Linked DNA regions of Geotalea uraniireducens. The main gene of each other region encodes a partner of the protein of the gene in region 2 in a complex. Links are inferred from orthologs where the notes say so. Each region holds a gene or a part of one and is shown on either strand. Other genes may lie near its edges. The genes, in order: QMN23_RS12680, accD and accC.

Region 1 (4,403 bases), 280 kb from region 2 along the record:
CTATTTTAATGAGAAGCACAAATACCGGCCAAGATCGTGCAGGAAGCCACTCCACCGGCCTTCACTCCTCGATGACCGTGCAGCTTGTTGCCGGACGCTGCCGCAAAACCGGTAGCCGCCGCTCGAAAAAAGGGCAGAATGTCCCTCCCTTTCAACCGGGTCATTCTGCCCCATGTCAACGTCTGACCGGCCGGACCGGCCGGCCGCGCCCGTCCCCGCATGGCCGGACGAGCTCCGCCACTTCGGCGCCGGTCAGCAACCGAAACTCCCCCGGCTTGAGTTCTCCCAGCTTGAGAGCGCCGTACCGAATCCGCCGCAGCCGGACTACCGTCAGCCCCACCGCCTCGCACATCCGCCGCACCTGCCGGTAGCGTCCTTCGTGGATGGTAATCGACAGCCAGGTATTATTGTCGCTCTCCCGCTGGGAACGTACCTGGGCGGGGGCGGTCGGGCCGTCGTCGAGTTCGAGCCCGCCGGAAAGCCGCTGAAGCTGTTCGGGGTTCACCCGCCCCCGGACCCGGACCAGGTATTCCTTGTCGACTTCATGACGCGGGTGAGCCAGTCGGTTGGCCCACTCGCCATCGTTGGTCAACAGCAGCAGCCCTTCGGTATTGTAGTCGAGCCGGCCGACCGGAAACACCCGTGCCCCGACCCCCTTGAGGAGGTCGGTGACGATCGGCCGCCCCCCCGGATCCTTGAGGGTAGTGACATAACCGACCGGCTTGTTGAGCAGGATATAGTAACGGGTGCCGCCGACCGACACCGGCTTGCCGTCCAGGGTGATCCGGTCCTTGGCCGGATCGGCCTTGCTCCCCAGCTCGGTGACCACTTCCCCGTTGACCGCTACCCGCCCGGCACTGATCAGCCGCTCCGCTTCACGGCGCGACGCGACCCCCCCTTGGGAGAGAATTTTCTGCAATCGCTCTTCCATATCACCTCGAAAAAGAAGAAGGGCTAACAACCTTGAGGGACGAAATCCGCCCGGCCCGGCCGTTAGCCCTTCCCGATGCAATTCCCGCCGCTACTCGGCAAAGCGGGACATGGCGCGAAACTTGTTGTAGCGCTCCTCGACCAGCTGTTCCACCGGCAGCGCCCGCAACTCCTTGAGATGCCGGGACAGCGCCTCATGCAGCGACGCGGCCATCGCCTCGTGGTTGCGATGGGCGCCGCCGAGCGGCTCCTTGACGATGTCGTCGATGACGTTCAGTTCCTTGAGGTCCGGGGCGGTGAGCTTCAGCGCTTCGGCCGCCTGCTCCCCCTTGGTGCCGTCCGACCAGAGAATGGCCGCACATCCTTCGGGCGAGATAACCGCATAGATCGAATACTCGAGCATCAAGATCCGGTCGCCTACGGCAATGGCCAGCGCCCCGCCGGACCCCCCTTCGCCGGTGATAACGACGATGATCGGCACGGTCAGGCGGGCCATCTCCCGCAGGTTGCGAGCGATCGCTTCGGCCTGGCCCCGCTCTTCGGCACCAATGCCGGGGTAAGCACCGGGAGTATCGACGAAGGTGATGATCGGCAGCCGGAACCGCTCAGCCATCTCCATCAGCCGCAGCGCCTTACGGTACCCTTCCGGGTTGGGCATGCCGAAATTGCGGTAAACCTTTTCCTTGGTGTCCCGCCCCTTCTGGTGGCCGATGACCATCACCGGCTCGCCGTCGAGCTTGGCCAGGCCGCCGACGATGGCATGGTCATCGCCGAACTGACGGTCGCCGTGCAGCTCGGTGAATTCGGTAAAGATCAGCTTCAGATAGTCCAAGGTGAAGGGACGGTTGATGTGGCGGGCCACCTGGGTCATCTGCCAGCGGGAGAGATTGGCGAAGACCACTTCCCGCATCTGGTCCACCTTCTCTTCCAGCTTGGCGACCTCGGTGCTCAACGCTTCATTGTCGCCGGCGATGGCGGCCAGTTCCTGGATCTTCTTCTCCAGCTCCTCCACCGGTTTTTCAAAATCGAGAGAGTAGTGTGCAGCCATGTATCAAAGCTCCTTGTGCGAAAATTTCACTCCAGGTTGAGGTGCAGAACGGCGGACGGCGGACAGGGCTGCGAGACGGTACCGACGCTGCGCACTATTCGAACGAAACGGCATGATAGCCGAACAGATTTTTGACTTCCTGCGACAGTTCCTCGCTGGCGGCCACCCGGTAGGAGTCGGGCAGCGCGATGGTCGCCCGGCACTGGCTCGGGATATTAATGGTCAGCACCGGCCGGCAACTGCCGGGATGGCGGCCGATGATCTCCCGCAGGGTCAGCAGCTGCGACCGTTCGAGGCCGGTCCCGGAAAGGGCGAAGATCACCCGCTTGGTTTCCCGGGCGCAAACCTCCCGGAGCGGCACGACGTCGTTCGCCATGATCTTGATGCTCTTTTCCCCTCTGTCGAGGGTGCCGCTGACCAGCAGCGGATCGTCGGACTTGAGGAATTCGACGACCCGGGCATAGACGTCGGCAAAGACCACCACCTCCACGGAACCGACCAGGTCCTCCAGGGTGGCGAAGGCCATCCGGTCCCCTTTTTTGGTCATGATCTCCTTGAGACCGGCAACCACCCCGCAGAGCCTGATCTCGGCCTTGTCGGACAGCTCGTCCAGCGACGCCGTATCGGTGGAGGCAAAGCGCTTGATCTCCGACTCGTAGCGCCCGAGCGGATGGCCGGTAATAAAGAAGCCGAGCGCCTCCTTCTCCAGGTTGAGCAGCAGCTTGTCATCCCATTCGGGGATCTCGGGGAGCTGGTGCCCTCCCCTGCCGTTGCCGTTGCTCCGAACGATCTCCTCGGTGCCGAACAGCGACACCTGCGCGCTCTCCTTCTCCTGCTGTATCTTCTGGCCGATCGCCATGGCGTCCTCAAGGGCCGCCATCAGCTGGGCCCGCCGGCCGCCAGTGGAATCGAAGGCGCCGCACTTGATCAGCGACTCGACCACCCGTTTGTTGACCTTGCGCAGATCGACCCGCTCGCAGAAGTCGAACATCTCCTTGAACGGTCCGTCGCCGCGGGCCTCGATGATCGCCTCGATGGCCGATTCGCCGACATTCTTGACCGCCCCGAGACCGAAGCGGATCGAGTTGCCGAGGACCCGGAACGACAGGTCGGAGGCATTGATGTCGGGCGGCAGGACCTCGATCCCCATCTCCCGGCAGTCGGCGATGTTCTTGACCACCTTGTCGCTGTTCCCCATGTCCTCGGTGAGGAGTGCCGCCAGGAACTCCACCGGATAGTGGGCCTTCAGGTAGGCGGTCTGGTAGGCGACCAGGGCGTAGGCGGCCGAATGGGACTTGTTGAAGCCGTACTCGGCAAACTTGGCCATCAGGTCGAAGATCGCTCCGGCCTTCTGCAGGTCGATCCGGTTCTTTTCGGCGCCGGCCATGAAGATGTCGCGCTGCTTGGCCATCTCCGCCGGATCCTTTTTCCCCATGGCGCGGCGGAGCAGGTCGGCGCCGCCGAGGGAGTAGCCGGCCAGGGTCCGGGCGATCTGCATGACCTGTTCCTGGTAGACGATGACCCCGTAGGTATCCTTGAGGATCGGCTCCAGCTGTGGCAGGTCGTAGACCACCTTTTTCCGGCCGTGCTTGCGGTCGATGAAGTCGTCGACCATCCCGGAGCCGAGCGGCCCCGGCCGGTAGAGGGCGCAGACGGCGATGATATCCTCAAAGCAGGAGGGCTTGAGCTTGGTGAGCAGTTCCTTCATCCCCGACGATTCGAGCTGGAAGACCCCGGTGGTGTTCCCCGCCTGGAGCAGCTTGTAGCTCTCCTCGTCGTCGTCGCGCAGGGCGGCGATGTCGAAGTTCGGGTCTTTGCCGACGCGGATCAGCCGGACGGCGTTGTGAATGACGGTCAGGTTCTTCAGCCCGAGGAAGTCGAACTTGACCAGGCCGATCTTCTCGACGTACTTCATCGAGTACTGGGTAGTGAGCGAGCCGCTCTTCTGGTCCTTGTAGACCGGACAGAACTCTTCGAGCACGTCGGGGGCCACCACCACCCCGGCGGCATGGGTGGAGGCGTGGCGCGCCAGGCCTTCGAGACAGATGGCGATGTCGAGCAGCTCCTTGACCCGCGGCTCGGCGTTAGCCAGCTCCGTCAGCTTCGGTTCCTGCTGAAGGGCCTTTTCCAGGGAGATGCCGAGCACCTCCGGCACCAGTTTGGCGATCTTGTCGACGTCGCCGTAGGCCATATCGAGCGCCCGACCGACGTCGCGGATCACCGCCCGGGCCGACATGGTCCCGAAAGTGATGATCTGGCAGACCTTGTCGCGGCCGTAGCGCTCGGTGACATACTGGATCACCTCCTCGCGCCGGTCCTGGCAGAAGTCGACGTCGATATCGGGCATCGAGATCCGTTCCGGGTTGAGGAAGCGTTCGAAGAGGAGGTTGTAGGGGAGCGGATCGAGGTCGGTGATCCGGATGGC
Region 2 (4,408 bases):
CATCACCCCGAGCACCATGAACAGCCGGCTGCGGGACAGCCCGCCGAGCGAGGCGGCCAGGGCAGCGGCACCGGCGGGGTTGTGGGCGCCATCGAGCAGGATGCGGGGCGGCCCGGGAAACAGTTCCATCCGTCCTGGCCAGCGGGCCGCCGCCAGCCCGTCGCCGAATGCCGTCTCCGGCAGGGGAAAACCGCAGTGGCCGAGCGATTCCGCCGCCGCCAGCGCAGTGGCGGCATTGTCCGCCTGGTAGCGACCGCCGATCCCCGGCCGCAAACCGGACAACGTCCGCGCCAGCCCATGATAAGCGAGAGTACCGTCCTCGTGCCAGGCGGCGGAAAAATCGTTGTCGAGTCGCACCAGGGAATTCCCTCCGCGCCGGCACTGTTCGGCAAGGACCGCGCTGACCGCTTCCGGCTGGCGCGACAGCACCACCGGCGTTCCCGGCTTGATGATCGCCCCTTTTTCCCGGGCAATCGCGGGCAGGCTGGCGCCGAGCCACTCGCAATGATCGAGGGCGATGGGCGTGATCACCGTCATGAGGCCGTTCGCCGCGCTGGTGGCATCGTGACCGCCCCCCATGCCGGCTTCGACGACGGCCACCGCCACCCCGGCTTCGGCAAACCAGAGCAGCGCCAGAGCGGTAACCACTTCGAAAAAGGTGGTGCCCGGTGGGGCAGCGGCGAGTACTCGCTCGGCCAACCGACCGGCCCGCTCTTCAGCGATCTCGGTACCGTCGAGACGGAACCGTTCGGTAAAACTGATCAGATGGGGCGAGGTAAACAGCCCGGTACGATAACCGCCCGCAGTCAGCAGGGAGGCGAGAAAAGCCGCCGTCGACCCTTTGCCGTTGGTCCCGACCACGTGAATGACCGCAAACGATTCCTGGGGATTGCCGAGTTGTTGTAACAGTGCAGAGATCCGTGCCAGACCCGGCCTGATGCCGAAACGCCTCAGGCCGTATATGTGTGCCAGAATCTCTTCATAGGTCATGACAGGCGGGAATTATAGGGGAAGAAGGGGGGAAAGTCCACCGATTTGAGGGAGGGGGCGGCAACCGGCGCCGCCCCGCTATCGCCGTTATTGGGGACGATAGAGCATTCCCAGCACCCGGGCCAGGGTGGCGCGCATATCCTTCCGTTCGACGATCAGGTCGACCATGCCGTGATCGAGGAGGTATTCGGCACGCTGGAACCCCTCGGGAAGTTTCTGGCGGATCGTCTGCTCGATGACCCGGGGGCCGGCGAAGCCAATCAGCGCCTTCGGCTCGGCGATATTAATGTCGCCGAGCATGGCGAAACTGGCGGTAACGCCGCCGGTCGTCGGGTCGGTCAACACCGAAATAAAGGGAAGCCCCTGCTCCCTCAGCTTGGCCAGCGCCGCCGAGGTCTTGGCCATCTGCATCAGCGACAGGATGCTCTCCTGCATCCGGGCGCCGCCGGAAGCGGAAACGACAATTACCGGGGTGTGGGCGGCAACGCCCCGCTCGATCGCCCGGGTGATCTTCTCGCCAACCACGCTCCCCATGCTCCCCCCCATGAAGGAGAAGTCGAAGACCGCCAGTTGTACCGGGATGGCCTCAATAGCCCCGGCGCCACAGATGACCGCATCCTTTGCCCCCCCTTTGGCGAGGGCGGCCTGGATCCGCTCCTGATAACTCTTGGAATCCTTGAACTCAAGGACATCCACCGAAACCATCGTAGCGTCGTATTCCACAAAGCTCCCCGCATCGAGCAGCAAGTCGATCCGCTGCCGGGCCGAGATCCGGTAATGGTGGTTGCACTTGGGACAGACATTGAGATTGCGCTCCAAATCTTTCGTGACGAGCGCTTCCTTGCAGCTCAGGCATTTGGTCCAGAGCCCTTCCGGTACCTTAACCTTTTTGTCTGTCGCCAACGGGGCCTTATCCCTTTTGAACCACGCCATCTGATAGCTCCCTCGGGGCCGCCATCGCCCCGGACTTTTTAGCAAAAATAAAGAAACCTGTTAACAGAAAACCACCGGAAAGTCAATTTGCAATTGCCCGTTTCAGACCGGCGGTGAACTCTCCCACGGCCGACTGAAGGGCCGTATCGCGGTGCTGCTCGAACAGCTTGACAATTGCGCTGCCGACCACTACCCCGTCACCGGCGGCGGCGACTTCCGCCGCCTGTTCGGGAGTGGAGACGCCGAAGCCGACGACCACCGGCACCGCCGTCTGGGCCTTAATGGCCGCCACATTGGCCCCGATCGACCGTTCGACGTCACGCCGCGCCCCGGTAACCCCGGTAACCGAAACGTAATAGATGAAGCCGCGGGCCCGGCGGGTCACCTTCCGGAGGCGGGCAGCATCCGAGGTGGGGGTCAGGAGGAAGATCAGATCGAGACCGTGCCGGTCGGTACAGGACTGCAGCTCGTCTGCTTCCTCGGGCGGCAGGTCGACCACCAGCACGCCGTCGACCCCGGCAGCGGCCGCATCGCTGGTAAAGCGCTCCAGACCGTAGTTGAGCAGCGGATTGTAGTAGCCCATCAGAATAATCGGCACCTGGGTGCGCCGCCGTACCGCTTTTACTGTCGCTAAAATTTTATCGAGTGTTGTGCCGGCCGCCAGCGCCCGCTCCGAGGCGAGCTGGATGGTCGGGCCATCGGCCATCGGATCGGAAAACGGCACCCCCAGTTCGATAATGTCGGCCCCGTTTCGCTCCAGGAGCGGAATCAACTCTTCGGTCGCCGCCAGGTTCGGATCACCGGCGGTAATGAACGTTACCAGGGCCTTGCTTCCCTGGGCCCGACAGCGGGCAAAGGTATCAGAAATCCTGCTCATGAACTCGCTACTCGCTTCCGCCGGTCCCGGTTGATCTGGAACCGGCTAGGGTCTCATTCCTCTTCCGTTTTGAAACTGCTCATCTCGCGCTGCAGGACGTCGAGCTGCCGGGAGAGCCGCGACACCGAATCGTCGAGCATCTTGGCGGCACCGAGGTTGGTCGACGTCGAATCCTGGATGTTTTCCACCGCCCGGATGATCTGCTCGCTCCCCCGGGTCTGTTCGTCGCAGGCCCGCTTGATCTGCAGGATCATGTCGGTGATGTTCTCGGTGGAGCGGGCAATGAAATTACCGACCTTGCTCTGCTCCTTGGTCGAGGTCCGGACCTGGGAGGTAAGCCCTTTCATCCGCTCGGCGGCGGTCATGATCATGTCGCTCCCCTTGCTCTGCTCCCGGGTCGCGCCGGCAATCTGGCCGATCATGTCGGAGACCCGCTCCATGGCATCGCGAATCATGTGGCTCCCCTTCGCCTGCTCCGTAGTCGCCCGGGCGATGCTCTCGACCTGGGCGGTCGCCTGCTGCACCCCGATGACGATCTTGTTGAGCGCTTCGCCGGACTCGTGGGACAGGGTCTCGCCGTCGGCAATGCTCTTCTCTGCCAGATCGATCGCCTCCACCGCCCGGGCCGTTTCATCCTGGACCCCCTTGATCAGCTGGGCGATCTCTCGGGTCGAGCTGGAGGTCCGCTCTGCCAGTTCCTTGATCTCGTCGGCCACCACGGCAAAGCCTTTGCCGTGTTCACCCGCCTGGGCGGCAATAATGGCGGCATTCAGGGCCAGCAGGTTGGTCTGTTCCGCCACCTCGTCGATAACCGAAAGGATGGCGCCGATATCGTTGGCCCGGCCGGAAAGAGTCTCGATCACTTCCGAGGTGATCCGGGAGGAGCGCTTGATTTCGTTGATCCCGGCAATGGTCGCCTCGACCGACGCCTTGCCGAGCTCGGCATCCTTGCGGACCTCTTCCGAAATGCTGGCGGTTTCCAAGGCGTTCTTCTCGACCTGCTTGATCGAACTGTCCATCTCCGCCACCGACGATGCCGTGGTGGTCGAAACTTCCATCAGGCTGACCACGCTGCTGCTGATCTGCTTGATCGACGCCGCCATTTCCATCACCGACGAACTGACCTCTTCCACTGCCTGGGAGAGCGAATCGACGTTCATCGCCACTTCCTCGATGCTGGCGGCCATTTCGAGGATCGAGGAGGAGGTTTCCGACGCCGAGAGGGAGAGGCTGTCGACGCCGTGGGAAACCTCTTTGACGGAGGTATTGATCTCGGTAACCGCCGAGGAGGTCAGGGACACGCCGCCGGCCTGGACTTCCGCGGCCGACATCACCCGGCGCGAAGCTTCGAAGATGTTGGCAGAAATCTGCCCCACTTCGATCAGCGAACGGTTCACCTTGCGGGCCAGTTCGCCGAGCATTTCGAGCATGGTGTTGAAGTCGCTGCTGAGATTGCCCAGCTCGTCGGCGGAATCGATCGCTACCCGGACCGTCAGGTCGCCCTTGGCCCCCAGGTTGGTCGCCCTGATCATCCGGTCCACCCGGCCGATGATGTTGCGGGTGGCGATCCCGCCGAAGAGCATCGCCAGCACGGCAGCACCGATAATG
Region 3 (4,468 bases), 170 kb from region 2 along the record:
CCAGCCAGACGTCACGTTTGTGTTCGCTGAGAAAGGCAGCTTCGATAGTGATGATCAGATAGACGGGCCAGAACCAGCTCGACGCTCCGCCACTCAAGTGGATGAGCACCGTCACCAGCACCAGATCGAGGAGGATCTGGAGCAGATTGACGAGCCGATAGCAGCAGCAGAGTCGACGATGATAGGTGTGAAGCAGAAAGTTGTAACCGATGACCGAGGCCACCGTACCAAACAGGAAGAAGGTCTGTGACCGGGACAAAAAGAGACCGAACCGGCTGAAATAATAAGAACTTCCGGCAAAGAGGCAATATGCGGCGATCAGAGCGAGCAGGAACCAGCGGGTCTTCACCACCAGCGAGATTCGCGCCTGAAGTTCCTCATGCTGTTCATAATCGGCGGTCTTGAGGCCATCCCGGACCTGCCACAACCGCTTGGAAAGGGCATTAAACCAGTTCGAATTCACCATAGGGCCCTGAGTCATAGTAAAAGTTACAGCAAATCACATGCCACACTGCCACCATACAGGCTGATCTCGGGAGCTGTCGCCACCAGGCCAAGTTCCGCGGCAAAACGGTAAAACGATTTCAGGCCATCCAGATGTGCCGCGGTCAGGTCGTAAGAAATCGTCTGCCAGTAATCGACGAGCACATCTTGCTGACACCACGAGCGTTCCGGTGACTCGGCCGCAATCTCGGGATACGAGTCATAGGCGATCCTTTGGGCGCTAATCAGCTCGGCGCTCAATTGACGTACTGCTTCCGGCCGTTCCCGAACCGTTGCCCGCCGAATCAGCCAGAGGGCAAAAACGAACGGCAGACCCGTGAAATGCCGCCATAGCTCGCCGAGGTCATAGACCAGCAGATCGGTGGTGGTCAGGGATTCTTTCAGGGCGTTATCGCCGATCAGGAGGAGAGCCGGAAAGGCTTCCAATGCTGGCTGCAGAGCGAGATCGGTTCTTTCGAAACGGTTGGTAAAGCCATGGAATTTGCCGAGGATAATCTTCAGCAGGTTAACCGAAGTGTCAGATTCGGTGGTCATGCCGATGGTCGCGCCGCTGAGTTCCGTTAGCGGTACCCTCGAGAAGAGCAGCACACTCTTCACCGCACCGATGGCGCTGATCGACAGCTCCGGCAGAATGAGGTAGCGGTCGGGGTACTTCGCATATTCAATCGACGATGAAGGAGAAACGTCAATGTCTCCGGAAGCAAGCAGTTTGTTGAGGGCTGCGGGTACGCCCCGGACAAAACGATAGCCGGAGCAGGTGAAATGGCGGTGCAATACCGTGAAAATGGGCGTACAATTGGCATACTCGATCTGGCCGATGGTAATAGTCATGGCAACTCCAGAAATCGCGGGGCCAAGGCCGACCGGTCACTTCCCCGGAAATTGAAGGCAAAACAAAGGCGAGACTACCGTCCCGCCTTCTTCTTTCTTAGCCGCCACAGGGCGGAGTCACTCTTCTTCTTCTGTTTCGGTTACGCTTTCGGCGTAATCGTCTGCCGACATCAACGACTTGAGTTCTTCGGGGTCGCGAAGGGCGACGACAGCTATCCAGCCACCGTCGTAAGGATCGTCATTCATGATCTCAGGAGAAGATTCGAGTTCTTCGTTAACTTCGAGAACCTCGCCGCTCAAGGGTGCATACAATTCGGCCAACGCTTTTCGCGCCTCCACCGAGCCGAATGAATCATCCTGCTCCAGTTCGTCACCGACCGATGGCAACTCGACCGCACTGATCAGACCGAGACTTTCCTGAGCGTAGTCGGTAATCCCGACCACCGCTCGTTCCCCCTCGACCCGTACCCAGACATGCTCTTTGCTGTACTTGAGTTCTTCAGGAAAATCCATGGCCTACTCCAAAACGATCCTTTCCAGAAAACCGGTATCGATATCTCCCTCGATGAAATCCTTGTTTGCCATGATCCGCTTGTGAAAAGGAATCGTCGTCTTGATACCGCCGATGATGTACTCGTCGAGAGCGCGAGCCATCCGTTTGATAGCGTCTTCACGGGTTTCGGCATGAACGATCAGCTTGGCGATCAGCGAATCATAGTGGGGAACGACCATATATTGGTCATAGACGAACGAATCGATCCGCACTCCCAGGCCACCGGGGGTGTGATAACCGTCAATCCGCCCCGGTGAAGGGGTGAATTTGACCGGGTCTTCAGCATTGATCCGACATTCGATAGCATGACCCTGAATCTTGATATCGCTCTGTTTGTAGCGGAGCTTCAAACCGGCGGCGGAACGGATCTGCTCGCGCACGATGTCGATGCCGGTCACCATCTCCGTAACCGGGTGCTCCACCTGGACGCGGGTGTTCATCTCCATAAAGTAGAAGTTGCCGGTTTTGTCGACCAGAAACTCGATAGTGCCGACGCTGTTGTACCCCACCGCCTTGGCGGCCCTGACGGCGGCCTCGCCCATCGCCTTGCGCAACGCCGGAGTACTGACCGGCGACGGCGCCTCTTCGATGATCTTCTGGTGACGGCGCTGAATCGAGCAGTCACGTTCGCCGAGATGAATGACATTGCCGTGTTTGTCAGCCATAATCTGAATTTCGACGTGACGGGGACACTCACAATATTTCTCGATGTAGACTTCAGGATTGCCGAATCCGGCCTGCGCTTCCGCCCGGGCCGTAGCAAAGGCGTTGGGCAGGGTTGCCGGCGAATGGACGATTTTCATCCCTCGACCGCCGCCGCCGGCCGTAGCCTTGATGATCACCGGGTAGCCGATCTCCTTGGCTATCCGGATTGCATCATTGACGTCGTTGACCCCCTCCTTGGTACCGGGAAGGATCGGCACGTCTTCTTTGATCACCGCTTGGCGCGCACTGATCTTATCCCCCATGATCCGCATACTCTCCGACGACGGGCCAATGAAGGTAATCCCGCAGTTTTCGCAGATTTCGGCAAAAGCGGCATTTTCCGACAGAAAGCCATAGCCGGGATGGATCGCCTCGGCATCGGTCAGTTCGGCGGCACTGATAATGGCGTTGATATTGAGATAGCTTTGCAGGCTCGGCGCCGGCCCGATACAGACGCTTTCGTCGGCCAGCTTGACGTGGAGGGACTCCTTGTCGGCCAGGGAATAGACTGCCACGGTCTTGATTCCGAGTTCCTTGCAGGCCCGGATAACCCGAAGGGCAATCTCTCCGCGGTTGGCAATGAGAACTTTATGAAACATTGAACTCTCCGTAGTATTGATTGAACGGCATAGATGGGAGCGGATAGCCGCGGCAAAAAAGCCGCGAGCCTCCGGCAACGGGCTCCAGACCGATTAGAGCGGCTCCACCACGAAGAGCGGTTCGCCGAATTCGACCGGCTGGGCGTTTTCCTTGCAAATCTCAACGATCTTACAGCGGAACTCCGCTTCGATCTCATTCATCAGCTTCATCGCCTCGACGATGCACAAGACCTGCCCCTTTTCGACGGTCTGGCCAACCTCGACGTACGGCGCCGCATCGGGAGCCGGCGCCCGATAAAAGGTCCCGACGATCGGCGAAACGATCTCTTTCCCTTTAGCAGGAGGGGCCGGTGCCGGAGCCTCGGCAGCCGGGGCCGCCGGCGCGACCTGCGGCATGATCTGGGGAGGGATGGCAAGGGTCGGCGCAGGTTGATAATTAACCACCGCCGCCGCATTGCCCCGCTTGATACGGACCTTCTCCTCGGCCGCCTCAAGTTCGAATTCGGTGATATCCGTTTCGGTTACCATCTTTATCAACGATTTAAGATCCTTAATATCCATACATTTCTCCTTTAGTGGTCGTTCCGAGACATCGCCCCGGCAAAATGGGCCGCGCCCATATTACACTATTAACAGGTCCTTGGGAACCTTCGTCAGCAAACGATAACCGTCGGCTGTCACTACCACAGTATCCTCAATCCTCACACCACCCCAGCCGGGGATATAGATCCCGGGTTCAATGGTGAAGACCATCCCCTGTTCGGCAATGCCCTCGCTGCGCGGAGAAACAACTGGCTTTTCGTGGACCTCCAGGCCGACGCCATGGCCGAGCCCGTGACCGAAATAGTCGCCATATCCCCGTTCAGCAATAGTATCCCGAGCGAGTTGGTCAAGCAGCCGCAGTTCGACTCCCGGCCGCACCGCCGCCAGAGCCCGATCATGAGCTTCCTTGACCAGTGCATATATCTCACGCTGCCGATTGTCGGGCTCGCCAACTGCCACCGTTACTGTTTCATCCGAATGGTAACCGTTGAAAACCGTGCCGTAATCGATGGTCACCAGTTCCCCGGTCGCCACGATTTTCCCGCTCGCCCGACCGTGAGGAAGCGCCCCCCGTTCACCTGATGCTACAATAAAATCGAAGGACTTTTCGTCCCCGCCGGCCCGGCGCATGGCAAATTCGAGTTCCCGCGCAAAATCGCACTCGCTGACTCCCGGCGCCAGATATGTCAGGGAGGCGAGCAGGGCCTCGGAAGCAATCCGGGCGGCATCGGCG

What was found.
Region 1: the proteins of accD (region 2) and QMN23_RS12680 are in contact, whole or in part, in a solved structure (PDB 8UXZ), measured with the Escherichia coli proteins. The link is inferred for Geotalea uraniireducens from one-to-one orthologs.
Region 3: the proteins of accD (region 2) and accC are in contact, whole or in part, in a solved structure (PDB 8UXZ), measured with the Escherichia coli proteins. The link is inferred for Geotalea uraniireducens from one-to-one orthologs.

The regions. Positions count from the first base shown.
Region 1 is NZ_AP027151.1:2,698,166-2,702,568, forward strand. What follows is about bases 1-2,790. They hold QMN23_RS12680 (acetyl-CoA carboxylase carboxyltransferase subunit alpha), read right to left. Parts: upstream 1,979-2,790; coding sequence 1,022-1,978; downstream 1-1,021. Other genes in these bases: QMN23_RS12675 (pseudouridine synthase), read right to left, coding at 176-931; dnaE (DNA polymerase III subunit alpha), read right to left, coding at 2,073-2,790. In the rest of the region: more of dnaE, read right to left, coding at 2,791-4,403. UniProt on the Escherichia coli protein: Component of the acetyl coenzyme A carboxylase (ACC) complex. First, biotin carboxylase catalyzes the carboxylation of biotin on its carrier protein (BCCP) and then the CO(2) group is transferred by the carboxyltransferase to acetyl-CoA to form malonyl-CoA.
Region 2 is NZ_AP027151.1:2,976,652-2,981,059, forward strand. What follows is about bases 1-2,795. They hold accD (acetyl-CoA carboxylase, carboxyltransferase subunit beta), read right to left. Parts: upstream 1,924-2,795; coding sequence 1,078-1,923; downstream 1-1,077. Other genes in these bases: QMN23_RS13865 (bifunctional folylpolyglutamate synthase/dihydrofolate synthase), read right to left, coding at 1-990; trpA (tryptophan synthase subunit alpha), read right to left, coding at 2,006-2,795. Outside these bases: more of trpA, read right to left, coding at 2,796-2,800; QMN23_RS13880 (methyl-accepting chemotaxis protein), read right to left, coding at 2,854-4,408.
Region 3 is NZ_AP027151.1:2,810,512-2,814,979, forward strand. The notes cover bases 1,023-3,877. They hold accC (acetyl-CoA carboxylase biotin carboxylase subunit), read right to left. Parts: upstream 3,193-3,877; coding sequence 1,852-3,192; downstream 1,023-1,851. Other genes in these bases: QMN23_RS13185 (menaquinone biosynthetic enzyme MqnA/MqnD family protein), read right to left, coding at 1,023-1,335; gcvH (glycine cleavage system protein GcvH), read right to left, coding at 1,453-1,848; accB (acetyl-CoA carboxylase biotin carboxyl carrier protein), read right to left, coding at 3,286-3,753; QMN23_RS13205 (M24 family metallopeptidase), read right to left, coding at 3,814-3,877. In the rest of the region: QMN23_RS13180 (putative bifunctional diguanylate cyclase/phosphodiesterase), read right to left, coding at 1-466; more of QMN23_RS13185, read right to left, coding at 490-1,022; more of QMN23_RS13205, read right to left, coding at 3,878-4,468. UniProt on the Escherichia coli protein: This protein is a component of the acetyl coenzyme A carboxylase complex; first, biotin carboxylase catalyzes the carboxylation of the carrier protein and then the transcarboxylase transfers the carboxyl group to form malonyl-CoA.